3 regions of the Sodalis sp. C49 genome follow, and region 1 is predicted to be linked to each of the others. Evidence: predicted binding sites of a transcription regulator. Region 1 holds the regulator's gene; each other region holds the start of a gene.

What was found. Region 1 encodes PurR, which represses purine synthesis genes. Its sites were predicted from a motif close to CANGCAAACGTTTGCNTG; they were not measured.
Region 2: the regulator PurR is predicted to act here: its motif matches at 3,652-3,669, upstream of glyA (serine hydroxymethyltransferase).
Region 3: the regulator PurR is predicted to act here: its motif matches at 3,643-3,660, upstream of purL (phosphoribosylformylglycinamidine synthase).

What each region holds. Positions count from the first base shown of each region.
Region 1 is NZ_CP163303.1:854,095-861,695, forward strand. Features, by position in the region: gene ABUK12_RS03765 (riboflavin synthase subunit alpha) at 1-388, shown strand, start outside; gene cfa (cyclopropane fatty acyl phospholipid synthase) at 642-1,793, opposite strand; gene purR (HTH-type transcriptional repressor PurR) at 2,239-3,255, opposite strand; gene ABUK12_RS03780 (YnhF family membrane protein) at 3,493-3,582, shown strand; gene ABUK12_RS03785 (NlpC/P60 family protein) at 3,646-4,539, opposite strand; gene ABUK12_RS03790 (Grx4 family monothiol glutaredoxin) at 4,951-5,298, shown strand; gene rnt (ribonuclease T) at 5,372-6,037, opposite strand; gene gloA (lactoylglutathione lyase) at 6,157-6,564, opposite strand; gene ABUK12_RS03805 (DUF1289 domain-containing protein) at 6,790-7,035, shown strand.
Region 2 is NZ_CP163303.1:5,071,520-5,079,120, reverse strand. Features, by position in the region: gene csiE (stationary phase inducible protein CsiE) at 1-813, shown strand, start outside; gene glyA (serine hydroxymethyltransferase) at 2,275-3,528, opposite strand; gene glnB (nitrogen regulatory protein P-II) at 3,809-4,147, opposite strand; gene glrR (two-component system response regulator GlrR) at 4,213-5,550, opposite strand; gene ABUK12_RS22980 (two-component system QseEF-associated lipoprotein QseG) at 5,550-6,335, opposite strand; gene ABUK12_RS22975 (sensor histidine kinase) at 6,338-7,601, opposite strand, start outside.
Region 3 is NZ_CP163303.1:5,063,028-5,070,628, forward strand. Features, by position in the region: gene murQ (N-acetylmuramic acid 6-phosphate etherase) at 1-537, shown strand, start outside; gene yfhb (phosphatidylglycerophosphatase C) at 730-1,368, shown strand; gene tadA (tRNA adenosine(34) deaminase TadA) at 1,424-1,939, shown strand; gene mltF (membrane-bound lytic murein transglycosylase MltF) at 1,929-3,560, opposite strand; gene purL (phosphoribosylformylglycinamidine synthase) at 3,784-7,601, shown strand, end outside.

The sequences.
Region 1 (7,601 bases):
ACGCGCCGCCACCTTTAACGCCGAGATCGGCGGACATGTGATGTCCGGGCATATCATGTGCACTGCCGAGATTGTGAAAATCGTGACGTCGGAAAATAATCGGCAGATTTGGTTCAGAATGCCGGACAAAGCGCTGATGAAATATGTCCTGTATAAAGGATATATCGGCATCGACGGCATCAGCCTGACTATCGGCGAGGTGGCGGCCGATAAATTTTGCGTGCATTTAATACCGGAAACCCTGATGCGCACCACGTTGGGTAAAAAAAGGCTGGGGCAGCGGATCAATATTGAAATCGATCCCCAGACCCAGGCGGTGGTGGATACGGTGGAGCGTGTGCTGGCGCAGCGGGAAGCGGCGATTGCCGCGACGTTAAATACCCTTTAACACGCCTGTCTTGAGTGCGGTGTTGGCGGGCCTAGCGTGCCATGGGGCACTCTGGCGGCCAGGAGATGGCCGCTTCGACCCCATCGGCGCGCTCTCCCTTTAACACGCCTGCCTTGAGTGCGGTGTTGGCGGGCCAGGCGTGCCATGGGGCGCTCTGGCGGCCAGGAGATGGCCGCATCGCCCCCATCGGCGCGCTCTCCCTTTACCACGCCTGTCTTGAGTGCGGTGTTAAAGGGCCTGGCGTGCCATGGTATTAACGGGGTACGCGAATACCGCCATCCACGCCTTCCGGGCTGAATAATACCTGCCATAAATGGATATTGCGCGCGCGGAATGCCCCCGCGCAGGCATTCAGGTAATAACTGAACATACGGTAAAAACGGTCGGAGTATTTGTTGGACAGCGCCGGCCAGGCGGCGACAAAACGTTCATACCAGGCTATGAGCGTTTTGTCGTAATCAGAGCCGAAGTTATGCCAGTCTTCCATAACAAAATGCTTTTCGCTGGCATGGGCTATCTGCTGTACCGACGGCAGGCAGCCGTTGGGAAAAATATACTTATTTATCCACGGGTCGACATTCATATCGGTGATATTCGAGCCGATGGTGTGCAGCAGGAACAGACCGTCGCGTTTCAGGTTGCGATCGATAACGTCGAAATAGGTGGCGTAATTCTTGGGGCCTACGTGTTCGAACATGCCGACTGAAACAATACGGTCAAATTGCATATCCAGATCGCGATAGTCCTGCAGCAAAATGGTGACATCCAGTCCCTCGCAGCGCGTTTGCGCCAGCTTTTGCTGCTCGGCAGAGATAGTGACGCCCTGTACCGATACGCCATAATTCCTGGCCGCGTAGGCGGCAAGCCCGCCCCAGCCGCAGCCCACGTCCAGCAGCGTCAGGCCGGGTCGCAGCTGCAGTTTTTCGCAAATCATCTTCAGCTTATCCTGCTGGGCTTCCTCGAGGGTGGTCGCCTGTTTCCAGTAGCCGCAGGAATATTGCATATAGGGATCGAGCATCTTTTCAAACAGATCGTTACCCAAATCGTAATGTTCTTTGCCCACGATCCAGGCCCTCTTTCGCGACTGGAGGTTCATCAGCCGGGCGGCGGCAATGCGTAAGGTATCTTTTAAATGATGCGGAAGTTTATTCTCCAGACCCGCCCTGAGAACACGCTGGAAAAAAATGTCCAGCCGCTCACACTCCCACCAGCCATCCATGTAACTCTCGCCCAATCCCAAAGATCCATCCTGCAATACGCGCTTAAAAAATCCCGGATTCTTGATTCGGATATCAAATGGTCTTGAACCATTGAGTTCAATACCGGCTTCAGAGAGCAATTCATGGACGATACGGTACCAATCATTATCATGAAAGCTCAGGTCTTCAACGCACGAGGAACTCATAGCTTCTCCATCACCTTTCTTCTGCAGTGCCCCGTCAGGAAAAGCACTCACCATGCCTGCGGGCTTTATAAGAATCCACGGTTATCCGTGGTGTCTGAAGTATCACCATCAACAGAGGAATATAAAGTAAACCTTAGACTGCGACTTAGCCGGGCGCTTTATAAAAGGGTGATGTCATGTTGGAAAACACGACATACTTTTATACAAATTTATTAGACAACTCGTTATAATTGTTAACGATATTGAGTATAAGCCTGCATTTTAATTTAGACAATAGCTAACGCGCTAATGTATTTCCCATTATAACTTAATGATTTCTCGCTGAAACAATAACTCTTTGCACAGAGATCATTATATGAAAAATCTTGTGTCCGAGGCGGACGGCGCTTTACATAGCAACAGACCCTGGAGGCGCCAGCCCGTTGCCCGGGCCTGGCGCGTGGCCTTAAGCGGGGAAGGGACCGTCTGCGACCGAACGGCGTTCAATCAGCGACGGATGGACTTCGATGGTTTTGGCGTTCTCGCGTTTGCTGGTAATCCTATCGAGCAGCATGGTAAGCGCCGCCTCGCCCAAATCCTCTTTAGGCTGATGGATGGTGGTCAGCGCCGGGCTGAAAAAGCACGAATTGCGCACGTTGTCGTAGCCGATGATAGAAATATCCTCAGGTACGCTCAGGCCCATTTCATTAATGGCGCACAGTGCGCCCATGGCCATAATGTCGCCGCCGCAGAAGACCGCGGTGGGACGCGGCGTTTGCGCCAGGATTTGTTTCATCGCCAGGTAGCCGGATTCAGGCTCGAAATTGCCTTGCACAATCCAGCGGTCGTTTAACGGGATGCCGGCCTCCGCCATGGCATGCAGATAGCCGCGGTGGCGGCCGCCGCCGGTGTTGCGCGCCAGCTGTCCGGGAATGGCGCCGATGGCGCGATGGCCGCGTTTAAGCAAATATTGCGTCGCCATATAACCGCCGGCAAAGGCGTTATCGATAATGGTGTCGGTAAAATCACGGCGGGCCTCACCCCAATCCATGACCACCATGGGGATATGCTGATATTCCTCAAGCATATCCAGCAGCGTTTCGGGATACTCGGCGCACATCACCAGCAGGCCGTCGACGCGCTTTTGCGCCAGCATCGCCAGATAGGCGCGCTGTTTTTCGAGATCATTGTGCGAATTGCACAATATCAGGGTATAACCGCGAGCAAAGCAATGGTGCTCAATCGCCTCGATAATTTCGGCGAAATAGGGCGCCTCGCTGGTGCTGGCGAGCAGGCCGATGGACTTGGTGCGATTGACCTTCAGGCTGCGCGCCACGGCGCTGGGTGAATAATGCAGTTGTTTAATGGCGTCCAGCACGGCAATTTGAGTGTCTTGCGCAACAAAACGGGTTTTATTGATCACATGCGAAACGGTGGTTGTCGATACATTAGCGCGTTTTGCCACATCTTTAATGGTTGCCATGCCTTTGATACTCCCGTACGCCCTGGCTGGAATAATGTCTGTCGAAGGCGCAAGCACTTTCCGACGCTGTGGAATTAACCGCTAATTTTCGTTCATCCCGCGCCAAAGTGAAAGTGTTAAATGTGGCGGCTACAGGTTGGGAGCAAGCTTTTTCATCGCTGTTATGGCAAACTGACGATAACTGCTCTGCGGGCCGGTGGATAAGGCCGGCGCCCTGGTTTACGTTAAGGAGATAGAATGGACAGCGATTTAAAAATGTCGTTACTGACCACGGTGTTCTCGCTGCTGGTGATTATTGTCTTCAGCTTTACCGCCGTCATGAACTGACACCCTCTCGGTTCAGATATAAAAAAGAGGAGCCTTGGCTCCTCTTTTTTTTCCGGCGCGCCTTCAGCGGATATTTTTCGGCGTGACCACCCGGCGGGCGCCCACGTAATGATCCTGCCAATAATCCTCACTCAGATAGCTGATACGGATATCGCTGCCGGTGCGGGGCGACTGGATAAAGCGACCATTGCCAAGATAGACGCCGACGTGATCCGCCGCGCCGCGATTGGAAATATGGAAAAAGACCAGGTCGCCGCTTTCCAGCTCGTCTTTCTTAACCGGCGCTGCGTCGCGCAGGTGGTACATTTCGTTGGCGGTGCGCGGCATATGGATGCGTACCACATCCTTGTAGGCATAATAAATCAGGCCGCTGCAGTCAAAGCCGGTATTAGGCGACATGCCGCCCCAACGGTAAGGCTTGCCCATTTGGGAGAGGAGTTTATTCATGGCGGTAAGCTTGGCGGTCTGGTAGCGTTTCTTATGGCTCTCGCTCATCTTTATCGGCTGATCGTTGGCCACCAGTTCTACCGCCGCCTGATCTTTTATCATCCGGTGCCGGCCGTAACCTTTTTTATAGCCTTTTTTCGGCGGAGTGAAGGAGGCTATTTTTTTCGTCGCCGTGGTTTTTGATGCCTTGGCAAGAGGGGACGTTTTGCTTTTCTTCGCGCCGGTTTTCGCCACCGCGGGTTCCAAAGGCCGTTTAACGCCGGCTTTTTCATGCGCCGGTTCCGGCGATTTTTTAATGCTGGCTTTTTCACTGACGGCGGGCGCGCTGGCGACAGGTTTGCTTTTCTTGGCTATTTTTACCGGTTTGCGTTTGCGCCGGTCGCCGGTTTTTGCCGCCGCTGCCTGGGATTTGCGCTGATCGGCATTGACGCCGGCGCTCGGCGCGGCATGTGCCAGGTTCAAAAACAACTGGGTAAAAAGCAACACAAAAAGCGTAAAGCATAAACGCATGATAAACGCTATCCTTATGTGGCCCAAAATAGGGGGTTATCAACACCTCACAGGAATTTAAGCTATTTACCTCGTCATTGCATCATCAATTCACTACTTATTGTGTATAAACGTGAATAAGTTCGATTTTGCTGCATTTAACAGCGTTCAGCGGCGCTTTATTCAACATATTTTGAGGGTGTGCACCGAATGTTTCAGCCCGTTTTGTTCGGCGGCAGGGGGTAAAAGCCGCTACAGTGATAGTATTGCCTGTCCTACGTGGGCGGGCCGGGAGTGAATTGACGCGCCTTTACCGCGCGGGCCGGCAAAAAAACGTTTATTTGTTTAGCCGGTAGTGGCTAAAATGAAGAGACTGCGTGTAATCCCGCACAGTGCAGATAAGGCCAGATGCTGGCTTGAGGAAGCGAGACAATGACGACGATTGAAAAAATTCAGCAGCAGATAGCTGAGAACCCGATTCTTCTTTATATGAAAGGCTCGCCAAAATTGCCCGGCTGTGGTTTTTCCGCACAGGCAGTACAGGCGCTTTCCGCCTGTGGTGAGCGTTTCGCGTATGTGGATGTCCTGCAAAATCCCGATATTCGCGCCGAGTTGCCGAAATTCGCCAACTGGCCGACCTTCCCACAGCTGTGGGTGGATGGCGAACTGGTCGGCGGCTGCGATATCATTATCGAAATGTATCAGCACGGCGAGTTGCAACCGTTGATCAAAGAGACCGCGGTAAAATACAACTCCCAGGAAAACCAGACCCCTTCCTGAGTTCCCCGGGACGCCTGCGGATAACCCCCGCCCCTTGCGGCGGGAGTTTTTAACCGCCGGACGCAAGCATCGGCTAGGCGTGCTCGCCGGCGGCAGGCTCGCCGACGGGGGGAACAGGCCAGCCGCCGAGACGTTTCCAGCGATTAACCAGCTCACAAAATAATTCAGCGGTGCGTTCGGTGTCATAGAGCGCGGAATGCGCCTGGCCGGCGTCAAATTCGATGCCTCCGGCCGCGCAGGCTTTGGCCAACACCGTCTGGCCCAGCACCAGCCCGCTGAGAGCAGCGGTGTCGAAGGTGGCAAACGGATGGAAAGGATTACGCTTTAATGCCGCCCGTCCGGCCGCCGCCATAAGAAATCCGTGGTCGAATCCGGCATTGTGCGCGACGATAATCGCGCGGTTGCAGCCCCGATCCTTAATGCCTTTGCGCACCATTTTGAAAATTTCATGCAGCGCCTCGTACTCGCTCACCGCGCCGCGCAGCGGGTTGGTCGGGTCGATACCGTTAAAGGCCAGGGCTTCCGGCTGCAGTTGCGCGCCGGGAAAAGGCTCGACATGGAAATGCAGGCATTGGTCGGTGACCAGCCAGCCTTCATCGTCCATGTTGAGGGTGACGGCGGCGATTTCGAGCAAGGCGTCGGTTGCGGCGTTAAAGCCCGCGGATTCAATATCGATTACCACTGGATAAAAGCCGCGAAAACGGCCGCGAAGGGTATTTACATCATCAAGTTCAGCCATGCCTGTTCTTAATTTTTAAGGAAAACAGCCCGCATTATGGCAAATTTTAGCGCCGGATGCATGGCGAATCCGCTCCCTTCTCCCCAGGAGAGCGGATTTGGCGGGGTCGGGCTGGTACTTTATTTGCCCAGGCCCTTGCCGGCATGTTTTTGTTCAATCAGCTCGATTTTATAACCATCGGGATCTTCGATAAAAGCGATAACCGTCGTGCCGCCCTTGACCGGTCCCGCTTCGCGGGTCACCTTGCCGCCGGCCTGGCGAATGCGGTCGCAGGTAGCGGCCACATCGTCAACCCCGAGCGCGATATGGCCGTAGGCGGTACCCAGCTCGTAGCTATCAACGCCCCAGTTATAGGTCAATTCAATCACCGCGCCTTCCGTCTCCTCGGTGTAGCCGACAAAGGCCAGGGTGTATTTGTACTCCGTATTTTCGCTGGTGCGCAGTAGGCGCATCCCCAGTATATTTGTATAAAAATCAATTGATTGCTGTAAATCGGTGACGCGGAGCATGGTATGAAGCAGGCGCATGATATCCTCTATAGACAATGACGACGGTTTATCCATCGCCTTTGGTGAGATCGTGGTTTAACAGTATATCCCAGACCTTCGGTGCGGTGGAGGAGAAATACTCCTGCCTTGCTTGCCCTGGCGGCCGGAGAACCGCGCGATTTCCCCCGGGCAAGCGATTTTTGCCGTCATAAGCTTGCCAGCCGGTGAAATAACGTCTTCAATAAAAGTTAAACAGGAGGGCACGTGCCGGAACAGCTTGAGTTTTTCATCATAACCAGTCCTTGCCGCGGGGTCTGCCAATCCGATGACCGTGGCTTTTGCCGTGGCTGCCTGCGCTCCCGCCAGGAACGTTTCGACTGGATCACGATGAACGACGGCCAAAAGCGCGAAGTGCTGCGGCTATGTCATCAACGCTACCTGCGCCAGCTGCGGGCCGGCAAGAGCACGCCCGCAGAACCCGCAGGTCCGGAACAGCCCTCGCTTTTTTAACACCCCGCAGGCGTGCAACCTTATTCCACTGAGTATCTTGAACGTCGGGATGGCGATTATCACAACCCCGGCACTCATAGTTAATTATTAATATGCACGCTAATAACTTGTTATTTATATATTGTTATTACATTATTAGACCGAATACATGACATAATGATATTTGTTATGTCTTCATTTAACTTAAATTAACAATAAATCACGATGAATGACAATAATAGTGATACAGTCATGAATAATCCGCTTGGCATACTATAGGCGTTGATGTGAGAATGCCGGGGCAACCAGTGCCAGGGACGGATTATATGAGGTTTCCAACGCTTACCCTATACTAAGCGGAAAGTTTTACGCAATGAAGGGCCGCAACCCTCGTCAAGGCTGACGACCGGCAAGGAGTAATGCGCTCAGCGGTGCTGTCCCATATTTCAAAGGAACAACATGGGTATTACATCTAGCTCAACTTAACTTCAACCTTATTCATATATATATATATTTGTAATTTGCCATTCCACCCATTAGAATGGATGGGAATCCAGGGAACAAGCTTAATCAGCTTAATTATAAGG
Region 2 (7,601 bases), 1.3 Mb from region 1:
CGCTATATCCTTTGTCAGTGCCCGTTGGCCGATCATCCTGAATTCAACCAGCATCAGCAGCAGTGGCTGCGGCAAAAAGCCGAGTATGCCGCCGTGACGGACATGTTCCGCCATTGGCCGGTCCCTCCCGCCGAACTATTGTGCCTGACGCTCCTGTCGCGGATGCTGAAAACCCCGCACCGCGCCCGTTCGCCTTCCGGCGAGGACCGGCAGTTACTGCACGAGGTGGAGGAACTGGTCAAACGCTTCGAGCAACTGGCCGGCATGAGTTTCAATGAGCCGGAAATGCTGGCCGGCCAGCTGTTTTCACATCTCAGCGCGGCCCTGGAGCGCTGTCATTTTCACGTGGGCATCGACAACAGCCTGCAAATGGAGGTGGAGGAGAAATACCCGCGGCTGCTGCGCACCGCCAAGACGGCGGTTATGCCGTTTGAGGCCGCCTATCGCATTCGTTTTTCGCGTGAAGAGATGGGATTGATTGCGGTCATTTTTGGCGCCTGGCTGATGCAGGACAATGATTTGCAGGAAAAACAGGTGGTGATCCTGACCAAAAGCGGCGGCGAGCAGGAGAAGTTGCTGGAGCTGCAGATCCGCGAGTTAACCCTGCTGCCCCTGAATATCAAATTCCAGGCCCTGGCGGAATTCCAGGCGCAAGGCGCGCCCAAAAACACCGTTCTGGTGGTGACCTCGTTCGCCATGCCGCTGCCGCTGTTTTCCCCGCCGTTGATGCTGGTGCGCCTGCCGCTGGCGCAAAGCCAGCAAGAGCGCATCCGCCAGCTTTTGGAAACCCCGGGCACGGCCGGCAACTGCTGAGACAGATTCACACCGAACGCAAAGCAGACGCGTTAAGAGGCGAATTGGGCGTGGTTTTCCGCACGACGGGGTAACCGTCTTGCAGGTCCAGGGGTCTGTCCGGTTATGCTCCCATTATTATTGTCAAATGGCTGGTGCGTACGCAGCACGCCCTAACAGAGATAGACGCACTTTTTCTACCGCATTTAAATGTAAAGCGGCCAGCCTTGGCGGGGATTTCGCCGGCGGCTTGCGAGGGTTTATGTCGCCTCGGCGAAGGTATCGCTTGCCATGGGTTAGCTTGCGGCAGGGCATATGTCGTCACGGGGGAGGTTTCGCTTGCCTGGCCTGGCGTTAGCTTGCGGCAAGGCTTATGCCGTCACGGGGGAGGTTTCACTTGCCGTGCGTGCGGTGGTTATATATAACGCCGGATGCCGGCATCAGGTCAACACCATCGCCTGAAAGCAATAAGGCGTTTTGGGGTTCTTAGTGCTATGTACTTACCGGGAAGAATATCGGTATTAATTTTGGGCTAATTTGGATAAGGCTCGCAGCCTGCTATCTGTTACTCACTGCCGCACATTTATGCCAGACGCCTGTCTACATGGTTGTATGGTTATATGACTATAATTGCCGGCGGCATGACTACTCGCTGTATGACTCCATGACGGCTGAATGCGTGAATGCTGGCTGCATTGCATTAGCGTATGACTGCTAATTGCTGACTGCATGTATGACTGACCTGTCGCAGTGCCTTTTACATTTACCAATGATTACCCGCTTCTCTGTCTAACTATACCTTTCCCTTACCTTCCACTGAGCCCACAGCGGCGCTGGTGTACTATAAATCACATCGCTGACCGCGACATAGGTCCCGGCATAAAGCGCGCTGACGACGGCAGTGCCCCCGGCATGAGCCGCCGGGAGCGGCGAAAGGCCCGTTGCGCCGGGAGCGCATAACGGGCCGGTGCATCACGGGGGCATGGGCGGCGGAAGGCATCGCGCAGCGACGCGCGACCTGCCGGGCGCGCGGAGGTCAAGGAGGCCGTCGCGCTACGGCCTCTTTGTCGCTTGCCGGCACCCGGCTCCATATAACCACCGCACGCACGGCAAGCGAAACCCACGCCGGGGCGACATAAGCCCTGGCACATGCTAACGCACGGCAAGCGAAATCCACGCGGGGCGACATAAGCCCTGGCACACGCTAATGCACGGCGAGCGAAACCCACGCCGCAGCGACATAACCGTGGCGACATTCACCTTAACGGGTAGCCAATATTGCATACCCTTCTTGCAAATGGCGCGTTAAAGGGAGAGCGTGCCAACACCGAACTCAAAGCAGACATTTTCAAGGGAGAGCGTGCCAATAGGGCCGAATCGGGCGTGGTTTTCACGCCCGCCCGGGCGCCCCATGGCACGATAGGCCCGCCAACACGATATTCAAACCAGACGTATCAACGTGAGCGCGGGCCTGGGGGGCTATCAGGCATAAACCGGATAGCGCGCGCAGATATCCAGCACTTTCTTTTTAGTGCGCTCGATAACCGCTTCGTCATGGATGCTGTCCAGAATATCGCAAATCCAGCCGGCCAGCTCGCGCACCTCCTGCTCGCCGAAACCGCGCCGGGTGACCGCCGGCGTGCCGATACGGATACCGGAGGTGACAAACGGACTCTTAGGATCGTTTGGCACGGCGTTCTTGTTCACGGTGATATTCGCCCTTCCGAGCGCGGCATCGGCTTCTTTACCGGTCAGGTTTTTGTCCACCAGGTCCAGCAGGAACAGATGGTTATCGGTACCGCCGGAAACAATGTTGTAGCCGCGTTCCAGGAACACCGCCACCATGGCCTTGGCGTTCCTGGCCACCTGCTGCTGGTAAATACGGAACGCCGGCTCCATCGCTTCTTTCAGCGCCACCGCCTTGCCGGCGATCACATGCATCAACGGCCCGCCCTGCCCGCCCGGGAAAACGGCGGAATTGAGCTTCTTATACAGTTCTTCGCTGCCGCCCTTGGCCAGGATCAGGCCGCCGCGCGGACCGGCCAGGGTTTTATGGGTCGTGGTGGTCACCACATGCGCGTGAGGCACCGGGTTCGGATAGACATCGGCGGCGACCAGGCCGGCCACATGGGCCATGTCGACAAACAGGTAAGCGCCCACTTTATCGGCGATTTCACGCATCTTAGCCCAATCGACAATACCGGAATAGGCGGAAAAACCGCCGATAATCATCTTCGGCTTATGCGTTTCGGCCAATTGCGCCAGCTCCGCGTAATCGATATGGCCGCTCTCATCAATGCCGTAAGGAATGATGTTATACAGTTTGCCGGAAAAGTTAACCGGCGAACCATGGGTCAGGTGACCGCCGTGGGCCAGGTTCATGCCCAGCACCGTATCGCCGGGCTGCAACAGCGCGGTATAGACGGCAAAGTTGGCCTGCGACCCGGAATGCGGCTGCACGTTGGCATAATCGGCGCCGAACAGCTCCTTGGCGCGATCGATGGCCAGCTGCTCGACGATATCGACAAATTCGCAGCCGCCGTAATAACGCTTGCCCGGATAACCTTCGGCATATTTATTGGTCAACTGGGAGCCTTGAGCCTGCATGACGCGCGGACTGGTGTAGTTTTCCGAGGCAATCAGTTCAATGTGCTCTTCCTGGCGCACCACTTCCTGCTCCATTGCCTGCCATAATTCGGCATCATAATCTGCAATGTTCATATCACGCTTTAACATCCGCTTCTCCTGGCTCAGCTGGCATCGCTGTGGGGTGAAAAAAAAGATTGTAAGAATCCGTTGACGCTATGGCGATAGTGTAAACTTTTTTGCCCCTGCTCCGATAGGGCCCGCGCCGGTTTTTAAGCAAACGATTCCGTCGCCGCGCGCCCATAAGGGCGGGCACGCGCGGGTCGCAAGGGGATTGGGATTTTTTTTCATGCCGGCGGGGAATTTTTTCATGACCACGGGACTCCCCGCCCAGCGGTATATGCCGCGGGCGCGGGAATAACGGCGGGCGTCAGATCGCTTCTTCGTCCTGCTCGCCGGTGCGGATACGCACAACGCGCGCAACGTCGAAAACAAAGATTTTACCGTCGCCGATTTTACCGGTCTGGGCGGTATGCATGATGGTATCGACGCAGCTGTCGACGATATCATCGGCCACCACCAGCTCGATTTTTACCTTGGGCAAAAAATCCACCATATATTCCGCGCCGCGATAAAGCTCGGTATGGCCTTTCTGGCGCCCGAAGCCTTTCACCTCGGTGACGGTCATGCCGGTGATGCCGACTTCCGCCAACGCCTCGCGCACATCGTCCAGTTTGAACGGTTTGATAATTGCATCGATTTTTTTCATCGTAAAACCTTTTTCAGGCAGCCCGGCGACGCCGGCCGCGCAGCATGGGTAAAAAGAGAGCCAACTTAGGCTTTAAAGTCGTTAGCGTCCAGCTCGTGACGAGACAAAAGCTTATAAAATTCAGTGCGGTTACGTCCGGCCATACGCGCCGCCTGGGTAACGTTACCTTTGGTGATCTGCAATAATTTACGCAGATAATGTAATTCAAATTGCAATCTGGCCTCAACAAACGTCGGCAAGACGGTATTTTCCCCCTCCAGCGCCTGCTCCACCAGCGCTTCGCTGATGACCGGGGCCGACGTCAGGGCCACACACTGTTCTATCACGTTAACCAGCTGACGTACATTGCCAGGCCAACTGGCCGCCATCAACCGTTTCATGGCATCGGTGGAAAAGCTGCGTACAAACGGCTTATGGCGCAGCGCCGCCGCCCGCAGCAAATGATTGGCCAGCACCGGGATATCCTCGGCACGCTCATGCAGCGCCGGCAATTTCAGGCTGACCACATTCAGGCGGTAATACAAATCTTCGCGAAACCCGCCTGCGGCCATCACCTTGGGCAGATCGCGGTGGGTGGCGGAAATGATCCTGACGTCGATATCCACATCCCAATTGCTGCCCAGCGGGCGCACTTTGCGCTCCTGCAGGACGCGCAACAGCTTGACCTGCAAGGATAGCGGCATATCGCCAATCTCGTCCAGGAACAGCGTCCCGCCCGCGGCCGCCTGGAACAAACCCTCCCGGCTGCTCACCGCGCCGGTAAACGCCCCTTTGGCATGCCCGAACAGCTCCGACTCCAGCAACTGCTCCGGCAACGCGCCGCAGTTAATGGCGATAAAAGGATGTTTGGCGCGGGGGCTGGCGGCATGGATCGCCTGCGCCAGGATCTCCTTGCCGGTGCCGCTCTGGCCGTTAATCAGCACGCTGACATCCGACTGCGCCACCATTTTAGCCTGCTCCAGCAGCCGCAGCATGAGGGGACTGCGGGTGACGATTGACTCGCGCCAGCTGTCGTCGCCCGCCGGCATCGACAGTTGCAGGGCATGATCGATAGCCTGGTATAAGGCATCCCTGTCGACGGGTTTGGTCAGGAAACTGAACACGCCTTTTTGCGTGGCGGCTACCGCATCGGGTATGGAACCATGGGCGGTCAGGATGATCACCGGCATGCCGGGCTGATGGCGCTGGATCTCGCCGAACAGCGCCAGCCCGTCCATTTCGTCCATGCGCAGATCGCTTATCACCAGATCGATTTTTTCCCGCGCCAGCACGCGCAGGGCGTCCTGGCCGCTTTCGGCGGTGGTGACGGTAAATCCTTCGCTGGTCAGGCGCATGCCCAGCAGTTTCAGCAGGCTGGTATCATCGTCGACCAATAATAAATGGGCGGTTTGATGTTGGCTCATTATTTACCGGTTCCCTGTTGTGGTCCGGCGGCGCCACGGCCCGCGGCGGCGTCCGGCGCGTCGTTATCGTCGTTGTCGGGCATATCCGGCGACAGCTGCTTGCGGGAGGATAACCGCTGCTCGATTTCCGTCAGGTTCTGCAGTTTGCGGGTGGTCACGTCCAGCTTACGCTGCAGCTCCATCTGCTGGATGCGCAGCATGTCTATCTGGCTGGCGCTGGTTTCCTGCTGCCGCTGGCTGCGGCTGCGCTCCTCCGCCAGCATCAGGCGCAGCGCCTGTTGTTGGCGCCACATTTTAAACAGCGGATAGATCGTCGCGGGAAATTGGGAACGGAATTCCAACAGGTGCTGATAAGACTCGCGCCGTTCAATCACGCTGATGCCGGCTGAATTGAGCAAAATACTCTGCCTGAAGGCGTCATGCCAGGTCTCGCCCGACTGATGCCCGGCTTCGGCGCGCGCCTGGGTGGGCGTTATGCGTTCGGCGCACTGCATGGCGCGCAGCCAGTACCCGGGGTCGGCCAGGGTGGATTCTGCGTCGGTTTGCCAGAGTTCGTTGCATTCGGCGGCGAAACGGTTCGGCGGCGAGACCTGCTGCACCTGGGCCGTGGAAGAGCCGGCCACATCGCGGTGAGCGGGATAACCATGGCATCCCGCCAGCAGCACGGGCAGCAGGCATACCGGCCTGAACAGCCCGCGTATTGATGCCGGCGGCAAGGAAAAGCGAATCAGGCGATTAAAGCTTAGCGTCAACCTGCCCATCGCCGGTGCGGTACGTAACATCATTATTATTCATTCTCGGCGGTTAAGGGTAATTCTATCCGAAAGCAGACCCCGGCATACTCCACCGTCACCAGATTAAGCTCGCCGTTCATCCTGCGGATACAATCACGCGCGATGCTTAATCCCAGGCCGCTGCCTTTAACCGCGCCCTTGCGTTGAACGCGGCCCTGGTAAAACGGCTCGAAAATCATGGTTTGCTCCGCCGGCATGATCGGCTCTCCGCTGTTGGCGATGTCCAGGATAAGGCGACCGGACGAAGTGCGGCTGCGGATCCAAATGTTACCGGATTCCGGGCCATAGTGCACCGCATTGGAGTAGAGATTGTCCAGCACGCGCATTAACAGCACCGGCTGCGCCCTGACGCGTTCGCACTCCAGCGCCACCAGGGTATGGATGTCCTTGGCGCGGGCCGGCAGGCTATGGGCGGTAATAACCCGCTCGATCATGGCGCCGAGAGCGATATCTTCATAGTCCGCCGGACTGTCGGCCAGTTTGCGATTGTAGTCGAGCAGCTGTTCGATCAGTAGTTGCAAGTGACGGCTGCTGCTGTCCAGGATGGCCACCACGTCCTGCTGATCCGGCGTCAGCGGACCGGCCACCTCGTCCGCCAGCAGCGCCGTGCCCTCGCGCAGGCTGGCCAGGGGCGTTTTCAGTTCATGGGAGATATGGCGTAAAAACTCATGGCGCTGGGATTCCAGCCAGGACAATCGTTCGTTAAGCCATAAAATGCGCTGCGCCAGCGACTGGATTTCACGCGGGCCGGTAAAAGAGACCCAATCGTCCAGGGGCCGTCCCTGCCCAAGCCGGTTAATCATTTTTTCGACCCTTTTCACCGGACCGATAATCATGCGGGTAAAGAGGATCACCAGCACCAGGCTAAACATAAACAGCAGCAGCGCCTGCCAGCCGAAAAAACGGCCGCGCTCGGCGATGGCCCGCTGCAATTGCTGGCCGCGGGTAAAAATATCATTGCGCGTGGCCTGCACCATATCATTGTTGGCATGGGAAAAATCCCTCAGCAAGGCGGACGCCTGCGCATTCGGTCCGCTGTTTTCGCATTGAATGGCGGCGAGCTGGTCCAGTAGCTGGGTCAGCCGCTGATAATAGCGTTGATCGGGCAGCATGCCGGCGCGGACGTTGAGGATTTGGGTATATTGCCGTCGCTGGTTTTGGTAAAGGGTGACCAGGGTTTCATCGTCGAGCACGCAATACTGGCGATAGCTGCGCTCCATTTCCAGCGCCACGCTGCCCATGGACTCGATGCGCCGG
Region 3 (7,601 bases), 1.3 Mb from region 1:
GATGATTTGCAGGCCATCGGACTGCGCGCCGTGGATATGGTGGTCGGGCTGGCGGCATCGGGCCGTACCCCGTACGCGATCGGCGGTTTGCGCTATGCTGCGGGGCTGGGGTGTCCCACGGCGGCCATTTCCTGCAATCCCGGTTCGCCGCTGGCCCGTGAGGCGCGTATCGCCATTTCGCCCGTGGTGGGCCCCGAGGTGCTGACCGGCTCCACCCGGATGAAGTCCGGCACCGCGCAAAAGCTGGTGCTGAATATGATTTCCACCGGCGCCATGGTGAAACTCGGTAAGGTCTATCAAAATCTGATGGTGGATGTGAAGGCCACCAACATTAAACTGGCGGATCGCGCCTGCCGTATTGTGGCCGAGGCGACCGGCTGCGATACGGCGCGGGCCGGTGAAATCCTCGCGTTGACCGGCTATGCGGTGAAACCGGCGATTTTGATGATCCTCACCGGCGCTGACGCCGACGAGGCGGCGCGCCTGCTGTCGGAGCACCGGGGCTATTTGCGCCATGCCCTTGATGCCGGGAAATAAAACACCGTTTTCAGGGCGCGGTAAATAGGCTACATCCACCAGTACTGTCTACACTGATAACAACCGTATGCGCATGCGCGTATTTTTCCCCTTCCGGCGCCGGACATGTTTTCCGTGGGCCGGCATGATCGTTACCCTGGCGACGGGGACGGACGCCCGGGATCATAAGATATTTTAACCGGAGGAGTTGTTTTGAGTCGCACAGCAGCCTCGCGCATAGTTTTTTTCGATTTGGACGGCACGCTGCATCAACAGGATATGTTCGGTTGTTTTCTGCGTTATCTGCTGCGCCACCTGCCGCTGAACGCCATCCTGGTCCTGCCGGTATTGCCGGTCGTCGGCATCGGGCTATTGGTGAAGGGGCGCTCGGCGCGTTGGCCGATGAGCCTGTTGTTATGGGCAATTACCTTCGGCCACAGCGAAGCCCGGCTTATCAAGTTGCAGCAACGTTTTGTCGTCTGGTTCCGCCAGCGGGTCACCGGCTTTCCCATCGTGCTGCAGCGCCTGAACGACTATTTGGCCAGCCAGGATGCGCAGGTGTGGCTGATCACCGGCTCGCCGGAACCCTTGGTGCAAGGAGTGTACGCCGACGCGCTGTTTTTGCCGCGGGTTAAGCTTATCGGCAGCAGGATGACCCGCCGGCACGGCGGCTGGGTATTGACCCTGCGCTGCCTGGGGCATGAAAAAGTGGCCCAGCTCGAGCGCGAACTGGGCACGCCGCTTAAGCTGTTCAGCGGCTATAGCGATAGCCAGCACGACAGCCCGCTGCTCTATTTTTGCGAACATCGCTGGCGCGTCACCCGCGAGGGCGAGTTAAAACAACTGGATTAAAAAATCCCTTTATCCCTGTATAATCACCGGCTGCGAATCATCCGGGAGAACAGATATGCACGGCGAACAGGGCGACGAAAGCTGGATGCGCCATGCCCTCTCCCTGGCCGGCCGGGCCGAAGGCGAGGGCGAGGTGCCGGTGGGCGCGGTGCTGGTGCTGGACGGCCGGGTCATCGGCGAAGGCTGGAATCGTTCCATCGGGCGTCACGATCCCACCGCCCATGCGGAAATCATGGCGCTGCGCCAGGGCGGGGCGGTGCTTGGCAACTACCGGTTGGTGAATACCACGCTATACGTCACGCTTGAACCCTGCGTAATGTGCGCCGGCGCGATTATCCATGCGCGCGTCGGCCGGCTGGTCTTCGGCGCCAGGGATGAGAAAACCGGCGCGGCGGGTTCGTTGTGCGATGTGCTGCGCCAGCCGGGCATTAATCATTGCGTGGCTATTACCGAGGGCGTACTGGCCGGGGCGTGCTCCGCCCAGCTGAGCGCGTTTTTCCGTGCCCGCCGCGAGGCGCATAAAGCGCGCCGCCTGGCGCTGAAGTCCCAGGACCCGACGATTACGGAATAACGCCGCCGGGCCGGATCCAGGGCGGCGCGGCCACGGCGCCGGTCGCATTGGGCGGGAACAGTCCGGTGATCTGCGGCGGGATTTTCGCCGGCGCCGGGCCGGGCGTCGCGGCCGGGGACGGGGCCAGCGGTTCAGCCTCGGTCGCCGCCAGCTGCGCCGCCTTTTTCTCTTTCTCTTCCAGGTAGCCGTTCAGGCTCATTTCGTAGCGCCGGATATTTTCCACGTAATTGTAGGCTTGCTGGCCGCGCGCATAGCCGTAAGTGGTTTGCTGATAGTAGCGCGGCTGGCTGAGCATCGGCAGGCGCAGCTTGACGTCCACCCAGCTGTCGGGATTGCCCTGCTGCTTTGCCGTCAGGGCGCGCGCGTCCAGCATATGCGCATAACCCATATTATAGGCGGTCAGCGCAAACCAGATTTTTTCATCCTCGGGAATGGTATCGGGCACTTTTTGCATCATGCGTTCCAGATACAGCGCCCCGCCCCGGATGCTTTGTTCAATGTCCAGCCGATCGGTAATGCCCAGGCTATCGGCGGTGGCGCGGGTCAACATCATCAGGCCGCGCACGCCGGTGGGGGAGACGGCCTGGGGATTCCAATGGGATTCCTGATAGGAGATGGCCGCCAGCAGTTTCCAGTCGATTTCCTTGGCATATTGCTGGAACAGCCCTTGCAGCGTCGGCAGCGTGGCGTCGATGGAGGTCAAAAAGGTCTTGGTGTCCACGTAATCAAAACTGCCCACGTGGCCGAGATATTTTTCCTCCAGCCGCGCCATGGTGCCGTCCGCTTCCTGGCCGCTGAAAAAATCCAGCAGGGCGGCGGAAAGGTTGTCGCTATTGCGCCGCGGCAGATACCAGGTGACCGGCTCCTCGTCGCTGACGTCGAAGGCCACGGCCAGCTGCGGATGCACCCGTTGCAGCAGGCCGACGGTCGCCGAATCCACCAGCGTATAGTCGAGCTTGCCTTCGGCCACCTGCTCCAGCAGCGCCTTGCTGCTGAGATCGGAGGATACCTCCCATTGCAATTGCGGATATTTTGTTTCCTTCAGGCCGCGCAGCAGCGAGATATGCGCCGACCCGGAGGAGACGGCCAGCCGGCCCTGCAGGGCGCCGAGGTTTTTCGGCCGCGGCTGGCCCAGGCGGTACACCAGTTGCTGGGAAACGTAATAATAGGCGGGGCCGGTGGTAAAACGCTGCAGACGGTCGTTATTGTAGAGCAATCCGGCGGCGAGCAGATCGGCATCGTCGTTGTCCAGATCGTCGAACAGTTCATTGAGGGTATGGCGCTGGCGGATGACCAGCCTGACCCCCAGATAATCGGCGAAACGCTTCGCCAGTTCGTAATCGAAACCGGTTTGCTGGTTGTTGGCGGTATAAAAGCTCAGCGGAGCGTCGATGGTGCTGACGCGCAGCGTTCCCCTGGCTTTTATCTGGCTGAGTTTATCGTCCTGCATGCTGTGCCAGGGGACGTTTAACCACAACGCCCAGGTCAGCATGACGGCGATAACGCCGGTCACGACATAATTTAATTTAAAACGCTTCAAATAGTTATCTCTCGCCGGGGCGATTTTATCGCGGTCTGTGATCGCGGTGTTATTATCTTTTTTTCCCTGGGGTCGGAGCATTTTGCTTAACAAAACGCCAAGGTGCAAATTTATTGCATTCCCGCCGCGGGGACGTTTTAACAAGAAGAATCGCAACAATAACCGCGCAAACGGTTTCGTCCGCCGCCGGGATTCTCTATAATGGCGCGCGTTTCCCCCCTGAAGCTGCGCTAAAGATGCGCCCCATGGCAAGCCGTACCCGAGCACCTTTGGTCGCCGGTTCAAAGACGAGAGATCTTTTATTATGGAAATACTGCGTGGTTCGCCCGCTCTGTCGGCATTTCGTATCAACAAGCTATTGTCCCGCTGCCAGGATGCCCGGCTTCCGGTCAGCGATGTCTATGCTGAATATGTCCACTTTGCCGACCTGAGCGCGCCGCTTTCCGCCGACGAGCTTGCCCGGCTCCAACGGCTGCTGAAGTATGGCCCCTCTCTCGCCGAACATGCGCCCCAGGGCCGGCTGCTGCTGGTTACGCCGCGTCCCGGCACATTATCCCCCTGGTCGTCGAAGGCCACCGATATCGCCCATAACTGCGGCCTGGCGCAGGTTAAGCGCCTGGAACGCGGGCTGGCGTTTTATTTCCAGGGCGCGTCGATGACCGGTGACCAGTGGCGGCAACTGGGGACGTTGCTGCATGACCGGATGATGGAAACCGTCTTCGGCGAACTGGAGCAGGCGCAGGCGCTGTTTGCCCATCACGAGCCCGCGCCGGTGCGCACCGTGGCTATGCTCGCGGACGGCCGCGACGCCCTGGAGCAGGCCAACCAGACGCTGGGGCTGGCGCTGGCGCCGGATGAAATCGACTACCTGCTCGAGGCGTTTACCCGCCTGGGCCGCGATCCCACCGACGTTGAGCTGTATATGTTCGCCCAGGCCAACTCCGAGCATTGTCGCCATAAAATCTTCAACGCCGACTGGATTATCGACGGCCAGGAACAGCCGAAGTCGCTGTTTAAAATGATCAAGAACACCTTTGAACAGACGCCGGAGTTTGTCCTGTCCGCCTATAAGGACAATGCCGCGGTCATGGAGGGACCGGCGGTGGGACGTTTCTTCGCCGCACCCGGCAGCGCCCGTTACGATTATCACCAGGAAGCGGCGCATATCCTGATGAAGGTGGAAACCCATAATCATCCCACGGCTATTTCACCCTGGCCCGGCGCCGCCACCGGCTCCGGCGGCGAGATACGCGATGAGGGCGCCACCGGCCGCGGGTCCAAGCCCAAGGCCGGCCTGGTGGGCTTTTCCGTCTCCAACCTGCGCATTCCCGGTTTCGGCCAGCCGTGGGAAGAGGATTTCGGCAAGCCGGATCGCATTGTCAGCGCGCTGGATATCATGACCGACGGTCCGCTGGGCGGCGCGGCGTTTAACAATGAGTTCGGCCGTCCCGCGCTGACCGGGTATTTCCGCACTTATGAGGAGCGGGTCAACAGCCATAACGGCATTGAGCTGCGCGGCTACCATAAGCCCATTATGCTGGCGGGCGGCCTCGGCAATATTCGCGACGGCCATGTGCAGAAAGGGGAAATCACCCCCGGCGCCAAGCTTATCGTGCTGGGCGGCCCGGCGATGAATATCGGTCTCGGCGGCGGCGCGGCGTCCTCGATGGCGTCCGGCCAGTCGGACGCCGATCTCGACTTCGCCTCGGTGCAGCGCGACAACCCGGAAATGGAGCGCCGCTGCCAGGAGGTGATCGACCGCTGCTGGCAGATGGGCGACGACAATCCTATTTTGTTTATCCATGACGTCGGCGCCGGCGGGCTGTCCAACGCCATGCCGGAGCTGGTCAGCGACGGCAATCGCGGCGGGCGTTTCCAACTGCGGGATATTCCCAACGACGAGCCCGGCATGAGCCCGCTGGAAGTCTGGTGCAATGAATCGCAGGAACGTTATGTGATGGCGGTGGCGCCTGAACAGCTGGCGGCCTTCGAGGCCATCTGCCGCCGCGAGCGCGCGCCCTTCGCGGTGATTGGTGAGGCGACGGAAGAACTGCATCTCAGCCTGGACGACAGCCATTTCAACAACCGTCCCATCGATTTGCCGCTGGACGTGCTGCTCGGCAAAACCCCGAAAATGACGCGCGACGTTGTCCGGCTGCCGGTGGCGGGCACGCCGCTTAACCGCGGCGGCATCGAGATGGCCGAGGCGGTAAAACGGGTGCTGCATCTGCCGGTGGTGGCGGAAAAAACCTTCCTGATTGCCATCGGCGATCGCACGGTCACCGGCATGGTGGCGCGCGATCAAATGGTCGGGCCGTGGCAGGTGCCGGTGGCGGACTGCGCGGTTACCACCGCCAGCCTGGACAGCTATTACGGCGAAGCGATGGCCATTGGCGAACGCGCGCCGGTGGCGCTGCTGAATTTTGCCGCCTCGGCCCGGCTGGCGGTGGGCGAAGCGCTTACCAATCTGGCGGCGACCCAGATTGGCGATATTAAACGCATCAAGCTTTCCGCCAACTGGATGGCCGCCGCCGGCCATCCCGGCGAGGATGCCGGCCTGTATGACGCGGTCAGGGCGGTGGGCGAGGAGCTTTGCCCGGCGCTGGGCCTGACCATTCCGGTGGGCAAGGATTCGATGTCGATGAAAACCCGCTGGCCGCAGGGTGCTGAGCAGCGTGAAATGACGTCGCCCATGTCGCTGGTGATTACCGCCTTCGCCCGGGTGGAAGACGTGCGCGGCACGGTAACCCCGCAGCTGCGCGCCGGGCAGGATAACGCCCTGTTGCTTATCGATCTGGGCGCCGGGCATCAGGCGCTGGGCGCCACCGCCCTGGCGCAGGTCTATCGCCAGCTGGGCGACGATACGGCGGACGTGCGCGACGTGGCGCAGCTGGGCGGCTTTTATCGCGCGCTGCAGCAACTGGTGGCGGACCGCGTTCTGCTGGCGTACCACGACCGTTCCGACGGCGGCCTGCTGGTGACGCTATTGGAAATGGCCTTTGCCGGCCATTGCGGCCTGGATATCGATATCGCGGCCCTTGGCGAGGATACGCTGGCGGCGTTATTTAATGAAGAGCTTGGCGCGGTGATCCAGATCGCCGCCGGCGATCGGGATCGCGTCGAACAACTGTTCGCCGACCATGGCCTGGCGGATTGCCTGCGTTATCTCGGCCGGGCCGAAGCGGGCGACCGGGTGGTTATCCGCCGCGCCGACCGCGCGGTCTATAGCGAAAGCCGCACCCTGCTGCGCACCTGGTGGGCGGAAACCACCTGGCAGATGCAGCGTCTGCGTGATAACCCCGACTGCGCCGACGAGGAGCACGCCGCCAAGCAGGATGATAGCGATCCGGGCCTGAATGTCGCGCTGAGCTTTGACCCGGCCGAGGATATCGCCGCGCCTTATATCGCCAGGCAGGCGAAGCCCCGGGTGGCTATCCTGCGCGAGCAGGGGGTGAATTCCCATGTGGAGATGGGCGCGGCGTTCCATCGCGCCGGCTTTGACGCCATCGACGTGCATATGAGCGACCTGCTGTCCGGGCGCCGTGATTTGCAGGAGTTCCAGGCGCTGGTGGCCTGCGGCGGCTTCTCCTACGGCGATGTGCTGGGCGCGGGGGAGGGCTGGGCCAAATCCATCCTATTCAATCCGCGCGTGCGCGACGAGTTCGAGGCGTTTTTCAACCGCCCGCAAACCCTGGCGCTGGGGGTGTGCAACGGTTGCCAGATGATGTCCAACCTGCGCGAGCTTATCCCGGGGGCCGAACTGTGGCCGCGCTTCGTGCGCAACAAGTCGGAACGCTTTGAAGCCCGCTTCAGCCTGGTGGAGGTGACGCAAAGCCCCTCGTTATTGTTGCAGGGCATGGTCGGTTCCCGCCTGCCCATCGCCGTATCCCACGGCGAAGGGCTGGTGGAGGTGCGCGATGCCGCGCATCTGGCGGCGCTGGAACATGCGGGCCTGGTGGCGTTGCGGTTCGTGGATAACACCGGCAAGGTTACCGAAACCTATCCGGCCAATCCGAACGGGTCCCCGAACGGCATCACCGCCGTGACCAGCGCCAACGGGCGGGTCACTCTGACCATGCCGCATCCTGAGCGGGTATTCAGGACGGTGAGCAATTCCTGGCA